Regions from separate parts of the Paenibacillus sp. y28 genome, predicted to be linked through region 1. Evidence: riboswitches for the same ligand, from Rfam matches in the RefSeq annotation. Region 1 holds a riboswitch; each other region holds the start of a gene.
The links. Region 1 has a riboswitch for cobalamin ahead of WBG83_RS12750 (ABC transporter substrate-binding protein). Riboswitches for the same ligand answer to the same signal wherever they lie in the genome.

Region 1 (5,996 bases):
CTGAACACATCTCGCCCGAGTGTATCTGTCCCCAGCAGATGGGTAGCCGACATCGGGGCAAGCCGCTCGGACATCTTCACCTGCACCGGATCATAGGGAGCAAGCCATGGTGCCAGCAGGCTGCAGAATAGAACAACCGCCAGCACTCCCACAGCAATACAGCCCGAAATATTCAGCGCCCGCCCCAGTCCTCTCAGCCGATCGGTGAGGGGAAGCCGTTCTCCCGTACGACGCACGATCATTTCAGCTTCCCTCCCAGCTTCATCTGCGGATGTATAAAACGGTAGGAGATGTCTGTCAGCAGATTAAACAGCACATACACCGCTCCTGTAAAAACAACGTAGCCTTGAATCACCGGATAATCCCGGCGGTAAATGCCTTCCACGGCGAATCTGCCAATCCCCGGCAGCGCAAAAATAACCTCGACAATTACAGAACCGCCGAGAATCGAACCGAAATACGTCCCGATCACTGTTACAAGCGGAATAAGCGCATTACGGATCGCATGGCGCAGCACAATGCTCCGCTCTCGCAGGCCTTTGGCTTTGGCGGTCAACATATAGCTCTGGTTCATGACCTCCAGCAGGGATGCCCGGGTCAAGCGCATCAGAATCGCGCTCGTTCCGGCGGCCAGCACGATAGCGGGCATAATCAGATGCTTCCAGGTGCCGTAGCCGCTCGTGGGCAGCAGTTGGAGCTTCTCCGAGAACAGCGTAATCAGCATAATAGCCAGCCAGAAGCCGGGAATGGAGACAACGGTCAATGCTATGGCCCTGCCCGCATGATCCAGCCAGCTGCTGCGCCTCAGCGCCATCAGCATCCCGAGCGGAATGCCCGTCCCTGCAGCGAAAACAACCGCCAATACCGCCACCGAAAGTGTAACCGGCAGGCGGCGGGCAATCTCGCCGCTTACCGAGTCCTTTGTCATATAAGAGGTGCCAAGGTCACCCTGTACCGCCCGGAGAAGCCAGCGGCCGTATTGAACCGGCAGCGGATCGTTCAGGCCGAGCTCGGCCCGCTTGGCATCAATCTCTTCCTGCGTCGGCTCTCTGACCCCGCTCATGCTTAGCGACTCTACCGCCGGATCGCCTGGGGAGATGACGCTTAAAACAAATGCAATCATCGAGATGCCCAGCAGAACCGGAATCGCAGCGGCAATTCTGCGGAGGAGGTACGCCATTTTACTTCGCCCACTCCAGCTGCGAAAGGGTTGTTCCGTAAATCGTCGCCTGATAGCCTTTAATTTTTTTGTTATACGCAATCAGGCTGGCATCGTTAAACAGTGCAATTGTCGGCAAATCGTCGGCCGAAATTTGCTGCAGCTCATCGTACAGTTTCTTGCGCTCGTCCATGTCCAGCACGCCCGCAAGCTGCTTCACCAGCTCATCGGCATGCGGATTGCTATAGCCAAGGCCGTACGTTTTGTTGCTGGAGCCTTCACTGGACAAATAGTTGGTCAAAATCGTGTACGGATCGCCGTTCGGCAAGCCTTGAGTGCTCAGCGCCAGATTGTAATGGCCCTTGGCCTGCGCGTCCTTGAAGGCGGCGCTGTCCAAAATCCGAATCTCTACATCCAGACCAAGCTCCTTGAATTCCGCCTGCAGCAGCTCAGCCTGCGCCTTGTACGGATAACGGTCCAGACCATAGGTAGGCACGAGCAGATCGACCTTTTCCCGTTTGCCGCCCAGCACCTCGGCCGCCAGACGCTTCGCCTCCGTCACATTGTATTCGACCGGAATATCTTTATAAAAAGGCGACGTAACGTTCAGCAGATTCACTGTCGGCGTCGGATAACCAAGATACAGCTCCTTCACCAGCTGCTGGCGGTCAATAGCGAGACTGAGTGCTCTGCGCATCCTCACATCGTCAAAAGGAGCTTTTCGCCCGTTAACCTGAATATAGTGGGAAATCGTAGATTTGGTCGCTGACAGCTCAAAGCTCGGGTCCTTAACCAGCTCCTTGGCCAGAGCCGGAGGAATAGCCCCAATATCCATAACCCCCATAATTTCACCGGATTTCAGCGCAGACAAGCGGGTATCCGGATCAGGAATGACACGGACGCGGATACGCTTCGTTTTCGCTTTTTCCCCGTAATAGCCGTCGTAGGCTTCCAGCAAGGAATATTGGTCCTTTTGGTGCTCGATCAGCTTGAACGGTCCCGTGCCCTGCGGCAGCCCGTTGAAGTCGCCTTGGGCGTCAAAGTTTTTCGGGCTGTACATCGGGCTTGCAAAATTGACCATCGAATACGGCAGCGTCGGCTGCGGATTATCGAATACAAGCTGGAACGTCAAATCATCGACCTTCACCACATCCTTCAGGCTCGGATAGGTGCTTTTCATGTTCAATGTATAAAAAGGCGAGGTTTTCGGGCTGACCTGCTTGTACCGGTTGAAGTTCGCAAGGACCGCGTCCGCGTTGAATTTCTCCCCGTCATGGAACGTGACATGTTCCTGCAGCTTGAAGGTCCAGGTTTTGCCGTCCTCCGACATGCTCCAGGACTTGGCCAGCTTCGGCGCCGGCTTGCCGTCTTCGCCGGATGTAATCAGCGGCTCCCATACGTACAGAATCGAGCTTGTATAATAAGCGTCCTTCGGCCCTGGGGCGAGATCGCGGTGAGCAGCCAGAACAACCTCCTCCGGCTGCCGGGACGCCGTTCCCGTCTGCTGCGGATCACCCGCCTGCGGAGCAGCGCTGCTGCAGCCGAAGACAATCATCATTATGCACGTCCATAGAACAACCAGCGCCGCCGGTTTCAAAATGTGTGACATGACCAGATTTCTCATGTTTCCCTCTCTCTTGTCCGTTGCTCGAACATATTATTCGTAATTATTACGATTAACAATATACCAAATTGGGCTTGCTTTGAAAAGCACCTTTGCTCTTATTGCTCTTATTGCTCTATTGCTTATTGCTCTCTTTCTTTATTTCAATTCGTTTGATTCGTGCCGCGTTCATCTCTTCCGCTTAATCCCCGTCAAATTGCAGGACAGCTTCGCTTCTGGCGGCAGCAAAAAAGACATCTCTCCCCCTCCGCATGAAAAAGGTAAAGATGCCCATAGGTTTACTATGCCCCTGTGGCCGTCCTAACACCTCCCTATCTCCCGTAGGTAACGCAGTGCTGTCGAAACAGGCAGGTCTCCTGACTTAAGCGTCATCATTGCAGGCTGTCTTCCCGGCCGCTCAGGCCAGTGACGTCTATTGCTGCAACTCTGCTAATACAGTGGCGGGACCGTGTCGGCATTGCACCGAGCTTCCCTTTTAAGCTTGTGCCGAAGCAGCCCTTCGGCGAAACAAGCACCTGTTTCCGTTATTCGATTGTCCTACATCCTTCGTTAATCATAAACGAACCTCCAGGATTCGGCAAGAAATTACAGCCGAAAATGTGATTTTCGGTGGAATTCGGCAAAATAACAAGATATTATTTACCTGAATGTACTAATTTGACCCTCGAACGAGCTATACTAGAGCTGGACACTTTTTTTTGCAGAAGCAGCATTGCTGCTCTAACCATTACTTGTATGATTAAAGGTGGAACTGTCATGGCCAAAAAAGAAACAAAGCATATCGCCACCCTGTCCTTAGGTGTCATGGCCGCGGGGTTCGCGGCAACCATTCCGCTGCAGGATGCAGCTTGGGGAAGGCTGCTGCAGAGCGGCTTTGAGGCCGGACTGGTCGGCGGGCTGGCCGACTGGTTCGCCGTCACCGCCCTGTTCCGCCACCCGCTGAACATTCCGATCCCGCATACCCGCCTGCTGCCCAAGAACCGGGACAAGCTCACGGATGCGCTCGTCTCCGCGCTGGAGACCCATCTGCTCAACAAGACAAGCATCGAGGACAAAATCCGCCAGCTTCAGCTTACGTCCCGCTTGCTGGATACAGCCGAGACGGAGCTGCAGAAGGACAGCGTGAAGGCCGGTATCCGGTCTTTTCTGAAGCATACTGTGGACAGCATCTCAGCGGATGCTTGTGCGGGCTGGCTGCAGAAAGAGCTCGCGGCGCTTATCCGGTCTGTAGAGCTGAGCGGCACCGTCGATTGGATGGCCAGGGAGCTGGTGAACCGCCGGGTCGAGGAATCCGTCCTGGACTTTGCAGCCGATAAGGCGGCGCAGTGGGTGCTTCGCGAGCAGGTTCGCTTGTCGCTGGGCCGGATGGCGATCCAGGCCATTGAGCGGCTGGAGCTGAGCGGGATGATGGCATTTGCCGTGAACGCGTTTGTCGGCTTTATGAACGAGGAGAAGCTGGGCGGCATCCTGCAAAATCTGATTCTCTCCACCCTGAATGATCTCCGAACACCCGGTCATCCCGGGAGAACCCACATGCTGGATGCGATTCGGACCGAGCTTGCGGCGCTGGGCTCCAATCCGAACGTAAACAGCCACCTGGAGCAATGGCGGGAGAAGCTGATTGAGAGCTTCATTACGGAAGAGAAGCTTGCCCGTGTTCTAAACGTGATCAAGGAACTGCTGATGGAGTGGATTGAGCAGCCGGAATTTGCGGACACAATCATCGTCCCTTTCTTATCCGGGCTTATCGAGAAGGCTAGAAACAACCCGGAACGGCTGCAAGCCGCGGATCAATGGCTCGTCGCCAAAATCATGGGCTTTATGGAGCGCAATTATTCCAAAATCGGCGATTTGGCCCGCGAGAACATTTCCAAGCTGGATGATGAAGCATTAATCGAGCTGATTGAAGACAAGGCCGGCAAGGATTTGCAGTGGATTCGGGTAAACGGAGCGATCTGCGGCTTCCTGATTGGTCTGGTGCTCTACGGGGTGAAGGCGCTCTTCTAGGAACCGGTTGCATCCGGGATTTCGAGCTCGCTCCATTCATAAGTAAATGAAACGCACAGCTTCCCTTCTTTGGGTCAGCTGTGCGTTTTATTGTTACTGAAGCGCGTGCGCGCGCCAACTCTAACAGCGATTCGCCTAAGCAACATTGGCGCTTGACGTTTAATCAACATTGATTTATATTATTTACATACCCATACGGGTATATGTACAATGAGGCTGATTGGAGGTCTATGGATGGAAATTGGCAGCAGCTACTGCCGTATGAAGCAAAAGAGTTGATGAATACTAGTTACTGAGCGAAATAATGAGCTGGATTACAATAATTCTTACATTCAACAGGATACGTAAAAACATTAATTTGGCGGAATGAATCATCGGGCTGAAGAACTGAAGAAATTGCTCAAGGAGGGGTTAGTTCATGGCTATCAAAGTAGACAAAGTGTTGGACGCAAAGGGTCTTGCTTGTCCGATGCCCATTGTCAAGACAAAGAAAGCTCTAGAAGAACTTGCAGCTGGTCAAGTTCTTGAAGTTGAGGCTACGGACAAAGGCTCGTTAGCCGACATTCAAAGCTGGGCCAAAACAACGGGGCATCAATATCTTGGCTCCAATCAAGAGGGAAACGTGCTTCATCATTTTGTACGGAAATCCGATCCTTCCGAGGTTAAAGAGGAGCGCAAATACCCTCATACGATAACAAATGAAGAGCTGGAGCAACAAATAAAGGAAAATCCTGCTATGAAGCTTCTTGATGTGCGGGAACCCGCGGAATTTGCCTTTTCTAGAATACCAGGTGCTGTTTCTATACCGCTTGGAGAGCTGGAGCAACGTGTAAATGAACTGAATCACGAAGATGATATTCACGTTATTTGCCGTACTGGAAATAGAAGTGATATGGCTGCTCAGCTTTTAAGCCGCAAAGGCTTTAAGAATGTTAAAAACGTTGTCGCCGGAATGTCCGAATGGAAAGGTCCCATTGAAAAAGAATAAAAGTTTTTGTTGAGGGTTCAGATTCTGAAGCATCTACTATCCGGGGAGGGAAATCCTAATGACAGCAGCCGAACTAAAGGGAATTACTGCAGGGGAATTAACCAAAAAAATAATTAATAAGAATGAACTGTTTATCCTGGATGTGCGCAATGACAGCGATTTTCAAGATTGGAGGATTGAAGGTACGAATATTGAGATGATCAATGCTCCTTATTTTG
Region 2 (5,996 bases), on a different contig from region 1:
TATCATGGAACAGCCCCTTGATTGTAAGTTTAAAGCATGTAAAGGCTTCTGCTTACGCTTGAAGTCCGTTCAGCTGTTTCGCCAAGCGGGATTTTTTGCGAGCAGCAGCGTTTTTATGAATAAGCCCTTTGGTTGCGGCTTTATCCAGCTTCTTGGAAGCAAGCACGAGGGCTTCTTTTGCGGACTCAAGGTTACCGGAGCCTGCTGCTGTTTCGAACGACTTCACGGCCGTACGGAGCGCGGATTTCTGCGAAGCGTTACGAAGACGACGGGATTCGTTCGTTTTCGTCCGTTTAATCGCGGATTTAATGTTTGGCATTGCATTCACCTCCTACTAGCAAGTACATACACGGTCTTACGACAACTTTAAATATTCTAACATGCGCCCTACCAAAATGCAATACCGGAAACCTTTTGTTTCGGCGGATAAGCCTTGGAATAGCGGCCCCCCTTTTTTGGCACAATACGGGAAGACGAACGATTCGCCAAGTCTGACCATTTCAGTTGAAAAGGGGAGCGAGCAATGACGGATTTAACGATGTACTCCGTGCGTACCGATTTGGCGCTGGAAGCGCGCGATATGGCGGTGGCATCCCGCAGCAAGGCGGGTATGCCCGGGAATGCAATGCCAAACCAGCTGCCGGGCGTTGACAGTGAGACATCCGAAGAGGACGGCATTCTGATTACCCGTCTCCATGTGAAGGATGAAGAGGGAGCGCGCGCGATCGGGAAGCTGATGGGCCGCTATATTACGATCGAGGTGCCGGGCCTGCGCATCAAGGATAGCGATTTGCAGGATCGGGTCGCCACCCGGCTGGCGCAGGAATTCTCGTCGTTTCTGGAAAGAATCGGAACGAAGGCGGATGCCAAGGTGCTTATTATCGGGCTGGGCAACTGGAATGTAACCCCCGATGCGCTGGGGCCGATGGTGGTGGAGAATGTGATGGTTACCCGCCACTACTTCGAGCTGATGCCGGATCAGGTTTCCGACGGCTACCGTCAGGTAAGCGCCGTTGCGCCGGGAGTGCTGGGAACGACGGGGATTGAGACCAGTGAAATCGTACAGGGCATTGTGGATCGGACGAAGCCGGATTTGGTCATCGCCATCGATGCCCTGGCTTCCAAGGCGCTGGAGCGTGTCAACACGACCATTCAGATTGCCGACACGGGCATCCATCCGGGCTCAGGGGTTGGAAACAAGCGCAAGGGGCTAACGCTGCAGGCGCTGGGCGTGCCTGTTATTGCGATTGGCGTGCCTACCGTGGTGTACGCTTCCACGATCGTGGGCAGCACGATTGATCTGATGAAGCGGCATTTGCAGCAGCATACGCAAAATACCGGCGCCATTCTCGGTTTACTGGATGGCATGTCGGAGCAGGAGCGGCTGGGGATGGTCAAAGAGGTGCTTGACCCGCTCGGGCATGATTTGCTGGTGACGCCCAAGGATATCGATCAGTTCATTGAGGATATGGCCAACATCATTGCCAGCGGATTGAATGCGGCCCTTCATCAGGCCGTGGATCAGGATAACGTGGCGGCCTATACCCATTAGACGCTACTCGCGCAGCGTATAGTGAAACCGAATGGTCAAGCGCTCCCGGCCGGGAGCGGGCTTGGCCTCTTTTTTCTCTATAGCTGTTCTAGCGAACTCCGCAAGTTCATAGAGTAGAACTAGATAGAATGCTGCTCTACTTTACGACACAAACGGCGGAGGATAGCCTATGAAATGGTTCGAGAATGACGATGCGGCACATGACGGGTTCCGGCTTGGCGAGATGACCAAGCTGCTGCGCTTGTTCGTCACGGTGACAGCGGGAACGATGATGTTTATGACGGTTCTGGGCATGGCCGGGGTGCTGCAGCGGCAAATCCCGGAGAAACGGATGCCGTCGATGCAGGGGATGGCGGCGGTGATGTCCAGCCGCATGTTTATGGATATTTTGGCGATGGAGGTGCCTCATTTGGGACAGGCGCCCGAAGCATCGGTGTTTTCCTTCCGCAATACGGCGCACTTCCTGCTGCAGCTGTCCACCGGCATGCGGCCGGGTGACCCCAAAAGCTGGCTGGCAGGCGAAATGACCGGCCTGCGATCGGACAGCTCCGTGCTGCTGTATCCGGGCAAAGGCACGGTGATGGGGGAGGACCCCGCTGACTATACGCCGCCCTCGCAGGTGCTGCAGCCGGAAGGGCTTCCGCCGACGGCAACAGCGGAAATTAACGGCAGGGCAACGGCAGTAGACGCGGCAGGAGCCCAGGCCGGGGAAGCCACGTCCAAGCCCGGAGCGGCGGAGGCTGGCAAGGGGCCTGCCATTTTTATCTACCACTCCCACAACCGGGAATCCTTCCTGCCGGAGCTGAAGGATCAGGGGATTACGAGCCCGGATTTGGCCTTCGATCCGAAAATCAACGTAACACAGGTCGGCAAGCGGCTGAGCGACAAGCTGAACGAGCTCGGAATTGGAACCTTGCATTCGGATGCAGACTATCCGACGCTGGAAAAAGGGTTCAATTACGCCAAATCCTACGCCTACTCCTACAAAACGGTGAAGGAGGCTTTTGCCCAGCATCCGGACCTGCAGATGGTGTTTGATCTTCATCGTGACTCGCTTGGACGTAAACAGACGACGGTTCATATTGACGGCAAGGATTATGCCCAGGTATATTTTGTGGTCGGCAAACGAAATCCGAATTGGGAGAAAAACTCTGAATTCGCGTCCCAGCTTCACAAGCGGCTGGAGGAGACGCACCCCGGCATCTCGAAGGGAATTTACGGGAAAGCGTCTAACGGGAATGCGGAGTACAACCAGTCGATGTCGCCAAACAGCATTCTGATAGAAGTGGGCGGGCCGTACAGCACGATGGAGGAAATGAACCGGACTGCCGATGTGCTGGCCGAAGTGATTGCCGAGCTGTACCGGAACGCCCGGAAGGTGTCCGCCCCGGGGGATGGCGCGGCAAAGCGGTAGCTTTTGGTGGAGATTCCGAGCGGCATGGTCCAGTTGTGAACAAATGGTATATAGCGTCCTATGATGGAGGGTACATCCTATGAGCAGGTTTTATTGGCGGTTCGCCGGCGCAGTGCTGCTGCTGGCCTTTGGCATCGCTTTCGGTGTGGAGCTGGCTTCACGAGGCACCGAGCGTATTCACGGACCGCTGCCCGCAGCGGCGGGCAGTACCGGAGCTTTGGATGCCCGCTCAGGCGGGGCCCAGGCGGCTGCCGTCCGGACCGCAGCAGGGGAGCAGGCCGGAGCAGGGCGAACAAAGGCGGCAGAGCAGGGGAAAGCCAAGGCAGCCGATTCGAAGTCCGATGCGGCATCCTCCGCCCGCCCCAGAGTGACCGAGGACCCGCTCATTAACCGCATCACGAACAAGATTGGCGAGCTGCTGCAAATGGCAGCCTATCACGGAGTGCGGCTCGTTGTGTCCTGGCTGGAAGGGCTGCTGTAACATCGTGCGGGCATGTTTTTGATGTACCCGGGACATGCTGCGGCAGCGTGCTGCTTTTATCCGCTCGGGCAAGGCCGGACTACATCCGCATCGCCCGTCACTTCACCGCATTCCACATGCCCGGCTTCAGCAGGCGGAGGCCGAATTGGTTCTTGAATTTTGACAGGCTTTATGTTTCAATTGGGCATGTAAGCATTAAGCATGTGCAGGAACTTATTCTTCAATACTTAAATATGGACAACAAATCAGGTGCCCTTGCTTAGGCAAGGGGTAACAGGGAATCGGGTGAGAATCCCGAACGGTCCCGCCACTGTAATTGGGGAGCTTGCTTTTTAACATGGTCACTCGGGGAAAGCCCGGGGAAGACGAAGCATAGCGCTGATCCACAAGTCAGGAGACCTACCTGGTTTGAAGCACCCACGTGCCTTCGCGGAAAAGGAGAGGTGTACAAGCATGAAGCGGCCATCTACGAAGGATGGGGCCGTCTTCTATTTGTGCGTATCCTGAACCAATCCAAGCCGCGGATTGGTTTTTTGCTATGTCCCGCCTGTCTATGCCGCAGTCATTTTTATTCATTCAGGAGGTTAGAGCATGTCATTGAAAAAAGCAATGCACACGCTGCTGCTCGTTTCAGGCTTCACCCTGTACTTCATGCTGAACGAGCCGCAGTCCGCCCGCGCCATGCATATTATGGAAGGCTTTCTTCCGGTAGGCTGGGCGATTTTTTGGTGGGTCGTCTTTATCCCGTTTTTTATTCTCGGCTTGCGCGCGATCGCTAGAATTACAAAGGAAACGCCGGAGCTCAAAATGATGCTCGGGCTGGCAGGCGCCTTCACGTTTGTGTTGTCCGCGCTGAAAATTCCGTCGGTTACCGGCAGCAGCTCGCATCCGACCGGAACCGGGCTTGGAGCTGTGATGTTCGGTCCGCTGCCGATGAGCGTGCTCGGCTCCATCGTTCTGCTGTTCCAAGCGGTGCTGCTCGCCCATGGCGGAGTGACCACGCTGGGCGCCAATGCATTTTCTATGGCGGTCGCGGGTCCTGTGGCCGGCTTCTTTGTATATAAAACGCTGATGAAAGCTACGGGCAAGCAGCTTCTTGCGATTTTTGCGGCGGCGATGCTCGCGGATTTGTCCACTTACGTTGTGACCTCGGTTCAGCTTGCGCTTGCTTTTCCTGCTGAGGTGGGCGGCTTTGCGGCATCCTTTGCCAAGTTTGGCGGCATCTTCGCGATTACGCAGATTCCGCTGGCGATTAGTGAAGGGCTGCTGACGGTCCTGATCTGGAACTGGCTGCAATCCTTCAGCACACAGGAATTGTCGCTGCTGCAGCGCAAAATGAAAGGGGCCGATCAATCATGAAACGAAGCACCCAAAATGTGCTGATTCTTCTCGGGGTTATCCTGCTGGCGGTGCTGCCGCTGCTGCTGGTGGATGCGGAATTCGGCGGGGCCGACGGCGCTGCGGAGGAAATGATTCAGACGCTTCATCCGTCCTATGAGCCGTGGTTTTCGCCCTTTTTTGAGCTGCCGTCGGAGACGGAAAGTATGCTGTTTGCGCTGCAGGCGGCGCTTGGGGCCGGCTTTATCGGCTACGTGCTGGGGCTGTTCAGAGGCAGATCGGGCAAAACGAAGCCCCAATGATGCAGCGCATCGATACGATATCGTACACCAACAAGCTGCGAGCCGTTTCTCCTTTGTGGAAAAGCGGGCTCGCAGCGCTGTTGTTTGTGCTGGCTTATGCGGCGCACCCGGTGGTGCAGCTGGCGATTGGCGCATGGATGTCCCTCTGGATTATCGGATATGCCCGTATCCCGGCGCGGTTTTATTTGATGCTTCTGGGAAGCTCCTGCTTGTTCTATATGGCCAGTCTGCCGGCGCTGCTTGTGCAGCTGACTCCGGCCGGGCAGGCCGCGGACGGGGCTTCCCTGCTGATTCAGTACACCGCAGGCGGCTGGACGGCTTATGTTACGGAGTCCGGGCTGGAGACTGCGCTGACGCTGCTTGTCCGGATTGCGGCCTGCCTGTCCTGTATGTTCTTCGTTACGCTGACAACGCCGATGCCGGATCTGTTTCAAGTGATGGGCAAGCTGAAGCTGCCGCCGCTGCTGCTGGAGCTGATGCTGATTATGTACCGCTTTATATTCCTGCTGTCGCAGACGGCGAGGGATATGTATACGGCCCAGCGGGCCCGGGGCGGCCAAGCCGGGTTTAAAGGCAGGCTGAACGATACGGCGCTGCTTATTGTGCGAATATTCGGCAAGACGATGCAGCGGTACCGGGGCTTGTCCTTCGGCTTAATGGCCAGGGGCTTCACAGGCGACATCCGGATGGCACCGTACGAGCCGAAGGGGATTTCCTTCCGCTATAAGGCGGAAAGCGGCGCAGGCGTCTTGCTTTTGCTCCTGCTGGAGCTGTGGTTGCGATGGAGGGGATAAGATGAATGAACGCGCGAAGGCGGACAACATGGATTTTTTGACGGAGGGCACTCATCCGATTGTGGAGGCGGAGTCTGTCGTCTTCAGCTATCCCGGCGCCGCGAACGCGGCGTTA
Region 3 (5,996 bases), on a different contig from region 1:
TCGGGATGATGCAGCATGAAGAAGCACGTTTTGTATACATCCTTTTTGCAGGCTTCAAACAGCTCTTTGTTGGTCAAGCGCCCTCCTCCTTCCTGTGTATGCTTTATAAACAACACCGCATTCAGAAAGGTTCATTATTTTTATTGGCAGGGATGAGGCGCAGCGGGAGAAACCGCCGAAGCAGGTCAGCCGCCGCTGTAATCAGTAAAAAAAGCCGTCCTGAACAGGACGACTTTGTTTTGCGTTCCAATTGGAACGGCATATTGGGTGCAGGTGGATTGTTTCTCGCTATGCCTTACAGGCCTTCATTCATTAGAAAATAAAATCGTCGTCTGTCAGCGGCTCCACGTTGGTGGTGCGGACGTAGCCGTTTCCTTTTTTGGAGAAGAAATCGTGCTGCTTCGTTCTGGTGCTGATCCCGTTGAACACGATCGGGTTCACTTCTTCCTCCGGGAAGATGGTATCCAGCCCCAGATTCATCAAGGCTTTGTTGGCGTTGTAGCGCACAAACCGCTTCACTTCCTCCGCCAGCCCGATCGACGAGTACAGCTCCTCCGTGTAACGCTCCTCGTTCCCATGCAAATAGTGAAGTAAGCCGTGGAACGTTTCCAGCGCAGCCTGCTGCTCATCCTCATTCAGCTCCGCGAATACTTCCTGGGCAAGCACGCCGACATACAAGCCGTGAATGCTCTCGTCCCGCAAAATCAAATCGATGATTTCGCCGCTGCTGGTCATTTTGCCTTGTCCGGCCAAATAGAGCGGATAGAAAAATCCGCTGTAGAACAAATAGCTTTCCAGCAGCACGGAAGCCGCCATCGCCAAATACAAATCCTTCGGCGTTTCGATAGAACGGTAATATTGGGAAATCGTCTCCGCCTTCGTCTGCAGGCGCGGATTCTGCTCGACCCAGCGGAATACGCCGTCGATTTCTTCGGTTGTAGCCAGCGTGGTGAAAATGCTGCTGTACGATTTGGCATGGATCTGCTCCATCATGCCCATGAAGGCGAGCACCGCCTTCCGCTGCAGCCCTTCCACATGCTCCATAATCTTGGGCATCCCGACGCCGCCCTGCACGGTATCGAGCAGCGTCAAGCCTCCGAGCACTTTCATGTACAGCTCACGTTCATTATCGGATAACGTCATCCATGACATTTTGTCATCGGACAACGGAATTTCTTCATCTGTCCAAAACTGCATAATATTCTGGCTCCAGAACGTACTGGTGAAGTCATCATCCGGCCGGTTCCAGTTGACGGCCCGCAGCGGCCCTTTATTGGCTTTGTTATCCATCTTCAGGTTCTCCTTTTGGGTCAAGCACTGGTTACACCGAGCAGCTGACGCATTCTTCGACGGACAAGCGGTTCGTCCGGGTATAGTACAGCGACTTCAAGCCTTTTTTGGCGGCATAAATATAGTAACGGGCCAGCTGTCTCGTCGTCACGTCGCTGTTCACGTGCAGGACGGTCGAGATGCCTTGATCGATGTGCGTCTGAATTTCGGCAATCAAATCAATGACCTTGAACTGATCCATATTATAGGCGGATTTATAATAGAAGAAATTGTCGCGATTCAGGTAAGGCATCGGATAATACGTCGTTGAATTCGCGTAGGTCCGCGTTTCAATCGGCTCTACAATCGGCATGACACTGGAGGTGGCATTCTGAATGTAGGAGATGCTCTGCGTCGGCGCAATCGCAAGCCGGTAGGCGTGGTACAGGCCTTGCTTCTGCACCTTGGCTTTCAGCTCGCTCCAGTCCTGCGGGGACGGAAGCTCCATGCCTTCAAACAACGCCTTCGCCTTCTCCGAGACCGGACGGTAATCTTCGCGCTCATAGCGTTCAAAGTAGGTGCCCTTGGCGTATTCGGACTGCTCGAAGCCGTCGAAGACGATGCCGCGCGAGGCTGCGATGTCGGCGCTTTTCTCCAGGGAATAGAAGTTCAGTGCCATAAAGAAGGCTCTGGCGAATTGAATCGCGTCGCTGCTGTCGTAGGCGATGTTGTTTTTGGCCAAATAGCCGTGCAGGTTCATCGCGCCCAGCCCGACCGAATGCAGCTCGCGGTTCGCTTTGGCGACACCCGGCGCATTGGAAATGCTGGTCATATCGCTCACCGCAGTGAGAGCGATCATACCTTCATGGACGGATTCGCGGATTTTTTTCCGCTCCATGACGTTGGCGATGTTCAGCGACGCCAGATTACAGCTGATGTCCCGGCGGATAACATCGGACTGGCCGTAATCCCCGATCTCGGACGTTTCCTGAAGCTGGAAAATCTCCGTGCACAGGTTGGACATCTTGATTGTGCCGATATCCTTCAGCGCATGCCCTTTGTTGGCGTTGCTGCGGTTCATAATATACGGGTAGCCGGATTCCAGCTGAATGGTAGCAATTTTAATCAGCATGTCCCGCGCGCTCATGACTACTTTCTTTTTCACCCGGTCATCGGCAAGCAGGCGGTCGTACATTTCATCCATGTCCATGTCGTCCATATGCTGTCCGTACGCTTTGTAAACGGAATAGGGAGCAAATACATGCAGCGGCTCGTTGCGCTCCGCCAGCGTGTACAGCTTGTTCGGAACGATAAGCCCGATCGACAGCGTTTTGAGCCGTGTTTTCTCGTCGGCATTGATTTTTTTGCTGTCCAGAAACTCCATGACGTCCCAGCCGAAAATATTGTAATACCCTGCGCCCGAGCCTTTGCGCTGGCCCATTTGGTCGGCGTAGGAGAATGCATCCTCCATCAGCTTCAGCACCGGCATAATGCCCTTGGCCGCCCCTTCGACACCCTTGATCGGCTCGCCGCGGCCCCGCAGCTTGGACAGGTTGACCGCAACGCCGCCGCCGATTTTGGAAAGCTGCATACACGTCCCAATGCCGTAGTTAATGGAATTGAGCGAATCGTCCAGCTCCAGCAGGAAGCACGATACCATCTCGCCGCGTCTGCTTTTCCCGGCATTCAGGAAGGTCGGCGTAGCCGGCTGCAGCCGGCGCTCCATCATCGAACCGGCCAGCGCGCGGGCCGCCTCCATGTCGCCACGGGCCAGATGCAGCGCTACAATCGCAACCCGGTCCGGATAATGCTCCAGATAAAGAGAGCGGTCATTGCTTTTGACGGCATAATCGGTATAAAACTTCGACGCAGCCATATACGAAGGAAATTCAAAACGGTATGCATGCGTAATGCCATAAATTTCTTCTACCTGCGCCAGCGTGTAGGTTTCGAGCACATTTTCGTAGAAGTCTTCCTCAATCATATATCGGATTTTATCGGCTGTCGTGGCAAAATGAATGCTCTTCTCACGGACTTCCTCCATGAACGCCTCTACGGCCTCACGGTCCTTATCCAGTTGGAAAAAGCCGTCCTCGGTCCGCTGCATGAGCATGTTGTTCAGTTCAATATGACGCAACTGCGCTCACCTCCTGTTTGAATCGTTCTACATCCTTCATTGTTCCGGCCAGCTCGAACTTGCTCAGCACCGGGACGCTGTACAGATCCGCGATCCGGTCGGCGCTGCGGGCGAAGCCTTCGCCCCAGTTGCGGTTGCCGCTGGCCGAAACCCCCTTCAGCTTCTGATGATTACGCTTCAAGAAGGAGAGCGTCTTATCCGGCGCCTGGCCGAAGCCGGTTGTATACGTTACGAGCACGAACGGCTCGTCGATAATCATTTCGTGATCAATCGGCACCGCCTGCATATTCAGCTTGCCGATGAATCTTTTTACATTCCCTGTCTTGGAATCGTAAACGATAAGCATTATGTAGTCTCCCTTTCCCTATCCCCTGCGCCCGGAACACCCTCCGCCGATTGTCCGCAAGCCGGTCTTGTTTATTCTTGAAATAAAAAGCAATGCCGTGCATGCAAGCGGAATTCACTGTTATCCAGCGAAAAAGGCGCATCAGCGACAGGCGTGCCGGATGCGCCGAATACAGGCAGGGCTTATTCAAGCCTGACAAGTAAACCGACGTAACGGACACCTTCCTATCGACCGTAGGGGTGTGTCAATGTGTGCGGGCAGGTCTCCTGGCTCGGGGCACCTTGCGATGGGTCCGCCTTCCCGGCATCAAAGCCTTGCGCCAGTGGCTGATTGGACCGAATCTGCTCCCTTACAGTGGCGGGACCGCGCCGGTGTTGCACCGGACTTCCCTATTAAGCTTTTTTCACGATAGCTCCAGATTAGAAGTCACTCGCTCACGCTCATAAACCCGCTTCTAGTCTAGCTTCTTAACGGCCGGTGTCCTTGCACAAGGACCGCAAACCCGCTATTTGGTGAAAAAAGCACCCGTCACAACCATATGTAGATTGCTTTAAATAATTTATATCAATATCTTGTGCATGTCAATTGGTTCGAAAGCCTATTTTTCTACTAAAAATCATACGTGATCCTCTGAATGCGCCATACTGCTCCGTTTTACGGCAAACCACAAAAACAAACTTTTTTTCGATCCAAAAAATGTAAATCGCCGCCATCCGGCATCCCGCGCGGGTTTGGCGGATTCAGAGGCCGATTGTGGATACGCTGTCATCAGCGATTCAAAAAATAGGCGGCGCTTTTGTCCAAAACATGCACATCGGCATGAATGGGTCTCAGGTACCTTGACCGCAGAAAGGGACTCGTTCATCGGTTTCTATCACCGGAAAAGGTCACTGCGCGCCCAGAGGGAGCTTTGCGGGTGATAACAACTACGGGGAGCGGAACCGCTAGTCGGATCGCCAAATGGCCGCCCCATAGCTGGAGCAGCCCCTATTCAGCAATCCGCCCGTCCATGGCGCGGGCAAACAATCCGTCGTAAACACCGTTTTCATATCCAGCCTTTGATCCAGCAGCTTGATTGAACCAATTGATCCGGACGCTCCGATCATCGCTCCTCGCTCATGTCACCGGGGCCTTAGCGGCGGCCGGGAGGACAGCCGTCAATCAGCCCCCAATCCCCCGGGGCCAGCACCGCCTCCCGCTTCTTGCCGGCCCAGATCCCCAGCAGCTCATGCCATTCCATATCGGCTCCCCCCATCGGGTACAAACTCCGGCGCTGCCGCCGTACAACACACCGGATAGACGGCGCTTCCCCTCACAACAGCGGTTCCTTATCCTCCAATACGTTCCAGCAGCCGCCGGATGCAGCGGTCCGTCTCTGCCAGCACCACTGCTTTATCCACCGTCAGCACCGTTTTGTTCTCCATTACAATATTGCCGTCAATCAGAACCGTATCCACATCGGCGCGGCCCGCCGCGTATACGAGCCGTGAATACACATCCGCGTCATAAGCGGGGTACGCATGAAACTCGTTCAAATCCACAAGCTGCAGGTCCGCTTTTTTCCCCGCTTCAATGCTCCCGATTTCACGCTCAAGCCCAAGCACCTCTGCGCCGCCTATCGTCGCCATCCGCAGCGCTGTTTTGGCATCCATCGCCCTTGGCCCGTGTTTCACCTTATGCAGCAGCGCCGTCAGCTTCATCTCCTGGTACATGTCGAGCGTGTTGTTGCAGGGAGCCCCGTCCGCCCCAATCCCCATAGCAATCGAGCGGGTCAGCAAATCCGGCACCTCCGCTATGCCGGAGGCCAGCTTCAAATTCGACCCCGGACAATGCGTCAGCTTAACCCCGCGATCCCGGACGATCCGCTTCTCCTGCTCGTCGAGCCATACCCCGTGAGCCAGAACAAGGCGCGGCGTGGCAAGGCCGATATGGTCAAAATAAACCACATTGCGCATCCCCAGCTCCCGCTCGACCAGCTCAATTTCGCTGCGGTTCTCCGAGGCGTGCGTATGCACCAGCACCCCGTACTGCTCCGACAGGTCGCGTACTCCAAGCAAAAGCCGCTCCGTGCAGGACAGCACAAACCGGGGGCAGAACGCATAGCCGAGACGCCCGCCGTCGTAACCGTGCCACCGTTCCAGCAAATCGACGCTTTCCTGCATCGAACGGTCTGTATCCTCGGCAAGCGACTCCGGCACGTCCTCGCCCCGGTCCATCATCACCTTGCCGGAAATCGCCCGAATT

Region 2: it holds a riboswitch for cobalamin, as region 1 does, so the genes downstream of both, WBG83_RS16950 (energy-coupling factor ABC transporter permease) here and WBG83_RS12750 (ABC transporter substrate-binding protein) in region 1, are expected to answer to the same signal.
Region 3: it holds a riboswitch for cobalamin, as region 1 does, so the genes downstream of both, nrdI (class Ib ribonucleoside-diphosphate reductase assembly flavoprotein NrdI) here and WBG83_RS12750 (ABC transporter substrate-binding protein) in region 1, are expected to answer to the same signal.

What each region holds. Positions count from the first base shown of each region.
Region 1 covers NZ_JBBBNV010000014.1:7,173-13,168, forward strand. The annotation lists gene WBG83_RS12740 (ABC transporter permease) at 1-242, opposite strand, end outside; gene nikB (nickel ABC transporter permease) at 239-1,180, opposite strand; gene WBG83_RS12750 (ABC transporter substrate-binding protein) at 1,182-2,783, opposite strand; cobalamin riboswitch at 3,113-3,317, opposite strand; gene WBG83_RS12755 (DUF445 domain-containing protein) at 3,540-4,790, shown strand; gene WBG83_RS12760 (sulfurtransferase TusA family protein) at 5,209-5,778, shown strand; gene WBG83_RS12765 (MBL fold metallo-hydrolase) at 5,837-5,996, shown strand, end outside.
Region 2 covers NZ_JBBBNV010000023.1:26,762-32,757, reverse strand. The annotation lists gene WBG83_RS16975 (hypothetical protein) at 1-6, opposite strand, end outside; gene rpsT (30S ribosomal protein S20) at 53-319, opposite strand; gene gpr (GPR endopeptidase) at 524-1,552, shown strand; gene spoIIP (stage II sporulation protein P) at 1,722-2,966, shown strand; gene WBG83_RS16955 (hypothetical protein) at 3,046-3,447, shown strand; cobalamin riboswitch at 3,678-3,868, shown strand; gene WBG83_RS16950 (energy-coupling factor ABC transporter permease) at 4,039-4,806, shown strand; gene WBG83_RS16945 (energy-coupling factor ABC transporter substrate-binding protein) at 4,803-5,087, shown strand; gene cbiQ (cobalt ECF transporter T component CbiQ) at 5,084-5,881, shown strand; gene WBG83_RS16935 (energy-coupling factor ABC transporter ATP-binding protein) at 5,883-5,996, shown strand, end outside.
Region 3 covers NZ_JBBBNV010000019.1:86,923-92,918, reverse strand. The annotation lists gene WBG83_RS15485 (hypothetical protein) at 1-323, shown strand, start outside; gene nrdF (class 1b ribonucleoside-diphosphate reductase subunit beta) at 313-1,290, opposite strand; gene nrdE (class 1b ribonucleoside-diphosphate reductase subunit alpha) at 1,322-3,406, opposite strand; gene nrdI (class Ib ribonucleoside-diphosphate reductase assembly flavoprotein NrdI) at 3,393-3,752, opposite strand; cobalamin riboswitch at 3,992-4,201, opposite strand; gene WBG83_RS15465 (hypothetical protein) at 4,697-4,858, opposite strand; gene WBG83_RS15460 (5'-deoxyadenosine deaminase) at 5,081-5,996, opposite strand, start outside.